DNA from 3 places in the Cobetia sp. 14N.309.X.WAT.E.A4 genome. Region 3 is predicted to be linked to each of the others. Evidence: predicted binding sites of a transcription regulator. Region 3 holds the regulator's gene; each other region holds the start of a gene.
The links. The regulator PhoB, encoded in region 3, activates phosphate uptake and scavenging genes when phosphate is short. The targets are predictions, from matches to a motif close to TGTCATANNNNTGTCANA.
Positions count from the first base shown of each region.

Region 1 (3,236 bases), on a different contig from region 3:
GTTGCTGCGTCTTCGCCAGTTGCGGATGCATTTCCAGCCCATCGTGGCGGCAGATGGCCGTGAGGTCTTCGCCTACGAGGCACTCGCGCGAGCTGCTGCAGGATGCAGCTTGCGCTCACCGATGGCGATGTTCGAGGCGGCTCGCCAGCATCGGCGCCTCGCCGAGCTGGACGGCCTCTGTCGTGAGCTGGCGCTTGAGCAATGGGCCGAGCAGGGCCTGAGTGAGCGCCTGTTCCTGAACGTGTCGCCGGAGGTGCTGTTGGACAGTGCGCATTCTCGGGGACTGACACGTCACCTCCTGCATCGCCATGGGCTGCACCCGCATCAGGTCGTCATCGAGTTGACTGAGCAGACCCCGGGGCTGGACCCGGCACTGATGCGTGAGGCCGTCTGCCATTACCAGTCGATGGGCTTCGCCATCGCGCTGGATGACCTCGGTGAAGGGTACGCCAGCCTCAAGCTGTGGTCGGCGGTTCAGCCTGACTTCGTCAAGATCGACCGACACTTCATCAGCGGTATTCATCAGGATTCGCTCAAGCGGCGTTTCGTGCGCTCGATCATCGACATCGCCCACGGCAGTGGCAGTCAGGTGATCGCGGAAGGCATCGAGCAGGAAGGCGAGATGGAATGCGTGTCCCAGCTGGGGGCTGAGTATCTGCAAGGCTGGCTGTTTGCGAGCGCCGAGGTGGACCCCGCTGGCCAGCGTGCCGGCCTCGAGCAGCGCCTGCATCGTCTGAGTCGCCGCCGGCATGCCGCGCCTCTGGCACTCGGTACCGGCAGCCTGCTGCGGCAGGTGGCGCCGGTACTGCAGGATACCTGTCTCGAGGAAGTGGCCGAGCGTCTACATGCCGAGCCGGAATTGATGGCGCTGGCAGTGGTGGACGCGCAGCAGCGGCCGATCGGCATGATCATCCGCCATCGACTGCTGGGATTGCTGAATCAGCGCTTCGGACCGGAGCTGCATGGACGACGGGCGATCCATGAGGTCATGCAGACCCATTCACTGCGTGTCGAGGAAGATGAGCCGCTCGAGCGTCTGTCGGCCAAGCTGCTCGGGCGCCGGGACATTCATCGTGACGAGGACTTCATCATCATGCGAGGGGGATGCTATCGCGGCCTTGGGCGTCCTCTGGATCTGCTGCGTATCCTCGCGGAACGTCAGCTGGCGGTTCGTGCTCAGTGTCCGTGAGCCTCTCCGGAGCGGCGGCCTTGAACATGACGTCATCCAATCGTCATGGCGGTGCCGTGCAATCGTCATCGTCCCCCCGCAAGCTGGCGTGAAGCCTTGACGCCACCTTCACGATGATGGATACCTCAGACAACAGAGGTCCAGGAGCCGACACCATGTCCAGAATTGCCGCTGCCTTCACACCTGCTGGCCTGCTGGTCAGCAACCTGAATGCGCTGATCGCCGAGTATCCGGCACTGGAGGCGCGCGTGATCAGTCATGCCGCCAGCCGCTTCTATCAGGTCCAGCTGGTACTGGAAGCGGGTGCCGATGAAGACGATGAGCGCAGTGAACTGTTGATGAAACGTGGCAAGCCGATGCTGTTCCGCTCGCTGGAGGATGTCTACAGCGAGCTCAGGCGCGCCGGTCTGTCACGCGCCTGGCTGGTATCCCAGGTGGCCAACGACGAGATGATCGGCCGACCGCCTCAGTACCATCAACCGTTGAGCTCGCGCATCCCCTTGAGCTTCTGAGTCAGCGTCTCCTCTGGGGGACCCAGCGGCCGATACGCTCACGGTGGCGGGCAAAGACCCGATAGCCGACATCCAGCATCGGACGCAGCCCCGGCAGCAATGACAGCCTCACCAGGCGCCGATAGCCGAGCACCGCATAGAGGGCTCGGCTGGCGTCCATGCCGACATACCACTCCCCGCGCGCATCCTGCACGTGCAGGCGCCCCATCATCGTCTCGAAGCTCAGCCCCAGAGCATCTGGGGAAAAGTCCTTTGCACGAATGTCGACCGTCCTGACCCGTTCCCGCCTCGGGTGTCTCGCCAGCCAGGCGACCTCGCGCTGGCACAGGGGGCACTTGCCATCGTGATAGAGCGTGACCGGTGCACTGGCCTGCCAGATGCGACTCATGAGGATTCCTTGTCGGTCGTGGAACTGGAGGGCGCGGGATGGTAACCCGCGCGATGGGCACCGCTGCCATAGTCAGCGGCGCTGTCGAGTCGGGCGAGAAAGGCCTCGGCCTGTTGCAGCAATGCCTCGCGCTTGTCGTCCTTCATGCGTCGCCAGCTGCCATAGACCAGCGACATGCGCGGGTTGCGTGACAGTGATTCGCGATGGCGTTCGATGAAGTGCCAATAGAGACTGTTGAAGGGGCAGGCATGCGTGCCGGTGACCTTCTTCGGCGAGTACTGGCACCTGTCGCAGTGATTGGACATGCGATCGATGTACTTGCCCGAGGCACAATAGGGCTTGGAGCCCATCAGGCCGCCATCGGCGTGCAGCACCATGCCCAGGGTATTGGGCAGCTCCACCCACTCGCAGGCATCGACGTAGACCGCCAGATACCAGTCGCATAGCGCCTCGGGCTTCACGCCGCACAGCAGGGCGAAATTGCCGGTGACCATCAGGCGGCGGATATGGTGGGCATAGGCATGATCACGCGTACTGAGGATGGCTTGATCCACACAGCGCATGCCGCTGTCGCCGCGCCAGAAGACCTCCGGTAGACCCCGTGTCGCACTCAGGCGATTCTCCTGCTTGTAGCCGGGCATGCGTGTCCAGTAGATCCCACGCACATACTCTCGCCAACCGAGAATCTGCCGGATGAAGCCCTCGGCGGAGTTGACCGGTACCTCGCCACGTCGCCAGGCATCATCGACGGCAGCACAGACTTCGTGGGGACTCAGAAGCCCGATATTGAGCGCCGCGGAAAGTCGGGAGTGGAACAGGAAGGGGTCACTGTCATCGATGGCATCCTGATGGCGGCCGAAGTCTGCCAGGCAGTGCGCGAGGAAGTGAGCGAGATCGTCGAGCGCCTGGGCGCGGGTCACGGCCCAGTTGAAGTTGTCCAGATTGCCGAAATGACGCAGCTCGCCCTCGGCTCCCTCGCCGAAGCGGGTGTCCACCAGCGTCAGCACTTCGCGCGTCAGCGCATCCTGGCGGTGGTCATGCTGCGGTGGTGGCGGTGACTGGAAGTCGGCGGGAATCGGTTCGCGATTGTCATGATCATGATTGAACTTGCCGCCGGCGGGCTCGCTGCCTTCCATCAACAGGTCCG
Region 1 is NZ_JAPNXT010000002.1:145,265-148,500, forward strand. It holds gene OW493_RS04000 (EAL domain-containing protein) at 1-1,189, shown strand, start outside; gene OW493_RS04005 (DUF6482 family protein) at 1,345-1,701, shown strand; gene OW493_RS04010 (DUF393 domain-containing protein) at 1,703-2,089, opposite strand; gene OW493_RS04015 (cryptochrome/photolyase family protein) at 2,086-3,236, opposite strand, start outside.
Region 1: a site for PhoB is predicted at 1,220-1,237, ahead of OW493_RS04005 (DUF6482 family protein). Genes of this name have one in related genera too.

Region 2 (3,236 bases), on a different contig from region 3:
GGTGCTGGCGCCACGCAGCACGCGGTCTGCCAGCACGGCCAGCCCAAGGGCGAGTGCCATGGCGCCGAAGGCGACGGCAAACGAGAAGTAGACCGTCGTCCACAGGGTCTCCAGATATTCGGCTTCGCCGAGGACCGCGAGGAAGTTGGTAAGTCCGGCAAATTCACGTGAAAGCCCGAAGGCATCCTCGATATAGAAAGCCTGTTCGATGGCCTGGAGGGCCGGCCAGAAGAAGAACACGCCGACGATGATCAGCTGGGGAGCCAGCAGGATCCACGGCGTGAAGGGATGTCGATTGAAATGGGCCATGCAGCAGAGGTCTCGCAAGGAAGAGGGACTGATCACGTCAGTCGTGTGCGCATGGTCGGCGCGGATTCGGCCGACCATGCGCCATCAAGCCGGGAGAGAAGGGAAAGGGCACCGGTATCGGGTGCGCTTTCCGCTCTCTGGCATCCAGGCATGGTGGGCCGCCCAGGCGGCCCACCATGGTGTGGCGGTGTTCAGCCGTTGGCGCGCTCGAACTTCTCCAGCAGCTTGTTGCCGCGCTCGACAGCCTGATCGAGACCGTCCTGCACGCTTTCCTTGCCAGCGAAGATCTTCTCGAGCTCTTCGTTGATCACGTCACGTATCTGCACCATGTTGCCCAGACGCAGGCCCTTGGAGTTCTCGGTCGGGGTCACGGAGGTCATCTGGGTGATGGCGACGTCAGTGCCCGGATTCTCGGCGTAGAAGCCCTGCTCACGTGTCAGCTCTGCCGCGGCGGTGGTGATCGGCAGGTAGCCGGTGAACTGGTGCCAGTCGGCCTGGACTTCGGGCCTGGAGAGGTACTGGAAGAACTTGGCGACGCCCTGGTATTCCTCATCGCTGTGGCCGGACAGCACCCACAGTGACGCGCCGCCGATGATGGAGTTCTGCGGCGTCTCGATCGCGTCGCTGTCGTAGGGCAGCGGTGCCACGCCGAACTCGAAGCCCTTGGCGCTTTCCTTGACGCCGGCATAGCTGGCGGAGGAGCCCATCATCATCGCGCACTCACCGGAGTAGAACTTCGGCGCCGCGTCATCGAAGCGACCGCCGAACACGAAGCGCTTGTCGGCCTGCCAGTCATCGAGGCGCTGGATGTGGTCGACCACGGCGGTCTTGTTGAATTCAAGGCGGGTATCGGTGCCGGCGAAGCCATTGGCCTGGCTGGCGAAGGGCACGTCATTGCGTGCCGAGAAGTTCTCCAGCATCACCCAGGACGGCCAGGTGGTCGTCAGGCCACAGCTGCCCGCGCCGGAATCGACGACCTTCTTGAGGGCATCACCCAGCTCCTGCCAGGTGGCCGGCACGGATTCGACACCGGCCTTGGCCAGCATGTCCTTGTTGTAATAGGTGACCGGGGTGGAGGAGTTGAACGGCATCGACAGCATCTTGCCTTCGGTGTCGGTGTAGTAGCCGGTGACGGAAGACAGGTAGGCCTTCGGATCGAAACTCGCGCCTTCTGACGGTGCATAGTCCGCCATCAGCTGATGGACCGGCATGATGGCACCCTTGGCGCTCATCATGGTGGCGGTGCCGACCTCGAAGATCTGCACGATGTCCGGGCCCTTGCCGGCCCGGAAGGCGGCAATGGCGGACGTCATGGTCTCGGAGTAGTTGCCCTTGAAGACCGGCTTGACGACGAATTCATCCTGACTTGCATTGAAGTCGGCCGCGATCTCGTCGACCTTCTTGCCAAGTCCGCCCCCCATGGCGTGCCACCACTCGACTTCGGTGGCGGCCAGGGCACTGGCGGAAGCGGTCGCGAAACCGACTGCCAGCGCGAGGCTGGCAAGATGACGGGTGCCACGGGTGTTGAGCATTGCGTGATGGGTAGGGCGGCGCATGGTCGAGCTCCTGAGAGGGTCCCTGGTCAGCCTTGTGGGAGTCGCGCAGGCTGACTGCTGTCGATCGATGGCGAACGATCAAGCGAACACCTTTTTGTTCTTATGATGATCGTCCGAAAAGCGTAGACGACTCTAGAAGGCTTTCCTTACAACTTTATGACGGTTGGATGTTCATGTGCGGGTAACCACCGTCGGCCCTGCACGGGGCGCGGTGGATCAGGCGATCATCCGGCGAGTGTGCTAGTCTTGCGCGCTGAAAATGCCTGTGGCGGAGAATGCGATGAAAGTGGTGGAAGTGAGTGCCGGTGCCCGGCGCGATGCGTGTCTGGCGATGCTGTGTGCCGAAGTGCATGGCCGCGAGGGGGGACTGGATGCGCTGGTGAGCTATGCCGGTGTCCGAGGTGTCTGGTTCGAGAACGAGACCGCTCGCCTGTTCGCGCTGGTGGACGATGCCGAGCGCATCCACTCCGCCGCCCTGTTGGTGCTCGACGAGAATGCGCGCGGGCTGAATCTTGCCCTGTGGGCGACGCCGCCGGTCCATCGTGGCCATGACCACGGCATCGCGCTGGTGTCACAGCTGGCGGATCACGGTCGTCTGCAGGTGCGTCTCACCGACGGCTCGCTGGTCAGCGTGCTGCGTCGCGCCGGGATCAACGACTGGCTGGAGGCCGAGGCCGAAGGCGATCGCCCGCGTGAGCTGGTCGGCATGAATCCGGCGGCGCGTGTCGGCACTCTCGCGGCGCTGGACGAGCCGCTGCGTCTGGATCGCGAGCGCATCAAGCGCACCTTCAAGGCGCGCCCGAAGGACTTCGGGACCTACAAGAACGCCTTCGTGCGTGATCTCGAGCACTTCGCGCGTCATATCTGAGATCGAGATGACGCGAAGCATGGCGCCTCCTGCCAATAAAAAGGCCCCGCTCACTGAGCGGGGCCTTTTTGGTTCTGCGATCAGCGATCAGGTCTTGCATCGCTCACGCGGGCGTCGGCCGGTGATCAGGCGGCGTCCTGCTGTGGGTTGGAGGCTGTGCCGTCACTCGCCATCGGCTTGCGCACGAAGGCATCGAAATCGAAGTGGTCGACGGTCAGCATGTCGAGTACCTCGGCTTCGAAGACGCGCATGAAGTCGCCATCCTCAGCGGACAGGATACCGGCCTCGACCGCCGCTTCGATGCGCGCTTCCGGTGACAGTGCGTCGGCCGGGATCTCGCCCTTGTGATAGGCCTTGGCCAGCGTCTTGTAGATCGGCTCCGCACGCGGGTAATCCTTGAGCAGCGCGTTGTAGCGGGCGAGGGCATTGTCCTTCTGGCCTTCGTCCTGAGCGTCCCAGGTGTTGTCGGTCAGCTTGGTACGCAGTGCACTGTCGGTGGAGAC
Region 2 is NZ_JAPNXT010000017.1:57,875-61,110, forward strand. It holds gene ugpA (sn-glycerol-3-phosphate ABC transporter permease UgpA) at 1-309, opposite strand, end outside; gene ugpB (sn-glycerol-3-phosphate ABC transporter substrate-binding protein UgpB) at 501-1,841, opposite strand; gene OW493_RS16690 (hypothetical protein) at 2,146-2,733, shown strand; gene OW493_RS16695 (acyl-CoA dehydrogenase) at 2,859-3,236, opposite strand, start outside.
Region 2: a site for PhoB is predicted at 2,010-2,027, ahead of ugpB (sn-glycerol-3-phosphate ABC transporter substrate-binding protein UgpB). Genes of this name have one in related genera too.

Region 3 (3,236 bases):
TGCCCCGCGCCGCTGAGCCAGGCTTTATCGCGAGCGTTGACGAACGCAGATACCACGACGCCCCGCCGTGACCTCATGCAGAGGGCGCGGCGGGGCGTTCGTGTCAGTGGGGCTGCAACCGTCAGGCAGTCGTCGCGCAGCGACGCTCCGCCGGGAAATGACAACGGAAGCGTGCGCCCTCGCCGGGCAGGCTGTCGATCTCCAGGCGGCCCTGATGGCGGATCAGCACATGCTTGACGATGGCCAGTCCCAGCCCGGTGCCACCAGTGGCGGTGCTGCGTCCCTTGTCGATGCGATAGAAACGCTCCGTCAGGCGCGGTAGATGCACGGGATCAATGCCGTCACCGTCATCCTCCACCTCGACCATCACGCCCTCGCTGGTGCTCTGGCAGCGCAGCGTGATGTGGCAGTCTTCCGGCGTGTAACGCACCGCATTGAAGACCAGATTCGAGATCGCGCTTCTCAGCTCCTGCTCCTCACCCATCAGGGCCAGTCCGGGCTCGACCTCCACCGTGATGACATGCCGCTCCTTCGAGAGGCCTTCGGCATCTTCCCGGATACGTGTCAGCAGCTGTGCCATGTCGATGCGACGTCCTTCGCCCGACAGCTCGTCGGTCTCCAGGCGCGACAGGGTCAGCAGATCCTCGACGAGGTGCTGCATGCGGTCGGTCTGACTCTGCATCTGTCCCAGGCCACGCTGCCAGCGCGGGGGCAGGTCATCGGCATAGTCGGAATAGGTCTCGAGGTAGCCGGCCAGTACCGTCAGCGGCGTGCGCAGCTCATGGGAGACATTGGCCACGAAATCGCGGCGCATTTCCTCGAGACGGTAGAGGCGGGTGACATCACGCACCATCACCAGGCGCTCGTTGTCACCGAACAGGGTGATGGAGATCTGCAGGGTCAGGTTGTCGGAGAGCGGCGATTGCAGGGTCAGCGGCTCACGATAGGCCAGCCGATTGAAGTAATCGATGAACACGGGGTCACGCAGATAGTTGGTGACGTGCTGGCCGCGGTCGTGACTGGCCTTGAGGCCGATCAACTGCTCGGCAGCGCTGTTCCACCACTCCATGTCGCCGTGGTTGTCGAGCATCACCAGGCCATCGCGCATCGCTTCCGAGGATTCCTGGATGCGGTTGAGGATACTGCGCAGTCGCTCCTGCGCCTGACGCTGACCCTTCTGGTAGCGATACAGACGATCGAGCAGATCCCCCCAGACGCCATCGCCGGGCGGCGGCTCTTCATGGGGGTTGGTGATCAGCCAGGTGTAGAGGCTCTTGAGGTGCTTGAGATGGACGAACAGGTACAGCGCCAGCCCCAGCGCCAGGCCCCAGCCCAGCAGGCCGAGCAGTCCGCCGACCAGCCCGAAGCCGCCCGCCAGATAGCCCAGCCGCCATAGCTCGTTCGTCCAGTAGCGCATCCGCGTCTCAGGCCTGGGCGCTGAAGCGATAACCGGTACCGCGGACGGTCTGGATCAAGTGCTGATGCCCCTCGCCCAGCGCCTTGCGCAGACGACGAATGTGCACGTCCACGGTGCGCTCCTCGACATAGACATTGCCGCCCCAGACCTGATCCAGCAGCTGGCTGCGGGTGTAGGCGCGCTCCTGATGGGTCATGAAGAACTGCAGCAGGCGGTATTCGGTGGGGCCGACCTCCAGGGAGTTGCCGTGTGCGGTCACGCGGTGGCTGGCGGGGTCGAGCATCAGACCCTCGACTTCCACCGACTCCTCGACGCCCTTGGGCGTGGTGCGGCGCAGCACGGCCTTGAGGCGTGCCACCAGCTCGCGTGGCGAGAAGGGCTTGGTGATGTAATCGTCCGCCCCGGCCTCGAGCCCCTGGATCTTGTTGTCTTCCTCGCCCTTGGCGGTGAGCAGGATGATCGGCAGCTCCGCCGTGGTCTCGTCACGCTTGAGGCGGCGCGCCAGTTCCAGCCCGCTGGTGCCGGGCATCATCCAGTCCAGCAACAGCAGATCGGGCTTTTCATCGACGACGATGGCGTGGGCGTCCTGGGCATTGTCGGCCTCCAGCACGCGGTAATCCGCCATTTCCAGGGCGACGGCGATCATCTCGCGTATCGAGGATTCGTCGTCGACAATCAGTACGGTCTTGGAGCTCATCGCTAGATCCCATGCAGCAGTCGGCGCACGCGCCAGAATGACAAGTCGATGACGATTACAACCTGCTTATATGACAGTGAGATGACAATGGCCAGCTTGGCAGCTTGCCGCCCGGCTTGCCAGCGAGTCCCTCAACTCTCGCGAGGTGTGAATGTCACGCCTCGCCGCACGAGGAAGGTCGCTGGCAGACCGGATGAGGACTCGGGCCCGTTGGCCGGAAAGAGGGGTCAGGCAGCTGGCCAGGTCGCCAGCGCGATGCCCGCGAAGATCAGCAGGCCGGACCAGTGGTTGTTGAGAAATGCCTGGAAGCAGGGGCCACGCTCCCGCTCGCGAATCAGGCGCTGCTGCCAGACGAAGGTCACGGCCGCCGCGGCCAGCCCCAGCCAGTAGAAGATGCCCAGCGCCAGGTGCAGGCCGATGCCGATCAACACCGCCAGCATGCCCAGCTGCAGCAGACCGATCATCAGCGTGTCGGCGCGGCCGAACAGCACGGCGGTGGACTTGATGCCGACCTTGAGATCGTCATTGCGATCGACCATCGCATAGGCGGTGTCGTAGGCCACCGTCCACATCAGGTTGGCCGCGAACAGCCACCAGCCATAGGTCGGCACCTCCTCAAGCGTCGCCGCGAAGGCCATCGGAATCGCCCAGCCGAAGGCGGCGCCCAGCACCACCTGCGGCAGATGATGGAAGCGCTTCATGAACGGATAGCTGGCCGCCAGCAGCACGGCGACGATCGACAGCAGCACCGTGGTCAGGTTGGTGAAGCACACCAGCACGAAGGCGGCCGCGACCAGCACACCGAACAGGGTCAGCGCCTCGCGCTCCGTGATGCGTCCTGAGGTCAGCGGGCGATCCCGGGTGCGTTCGACATGCTTGTCCCAGTGGCGATCCGCGTAGTCGTTGATCACGCAGCCGGCGGCACGCATCAGATAGACACCAGCCACGAAGATCAGCAGCGTATCGCGGTCCGGTAGCCCATCGGCCGCCAGCCACAGGGCCCAGAGGGTCGGCCACATCAGCAGCCAGGTGCCGATGGGGCGGTCCAGACGAGTCAGGGCGAGGTAATCGGCCAGTTTGGACGGGCGGGAAGCGGATGACGCTGACATCAGGACTCCTGAT
Region 3 is NZ_JAPNXT010000004.1:258,791-262,026, forward strand. It holds gene cysZ (sulfate transporter CysZ) at 1-16, shown strand, start outside; gene phoR (phosphate regulon sensor histidine kinase PhoR) at 122-1,417, opposite strand; gene phoB (phosphate regulon transcriptional regulator PhoB) at 1,425-2,114, opposite strand; gene ubiA (4-hydroxybenzoate octaprenyltransferase) at 2,342-3,223, opposite strand.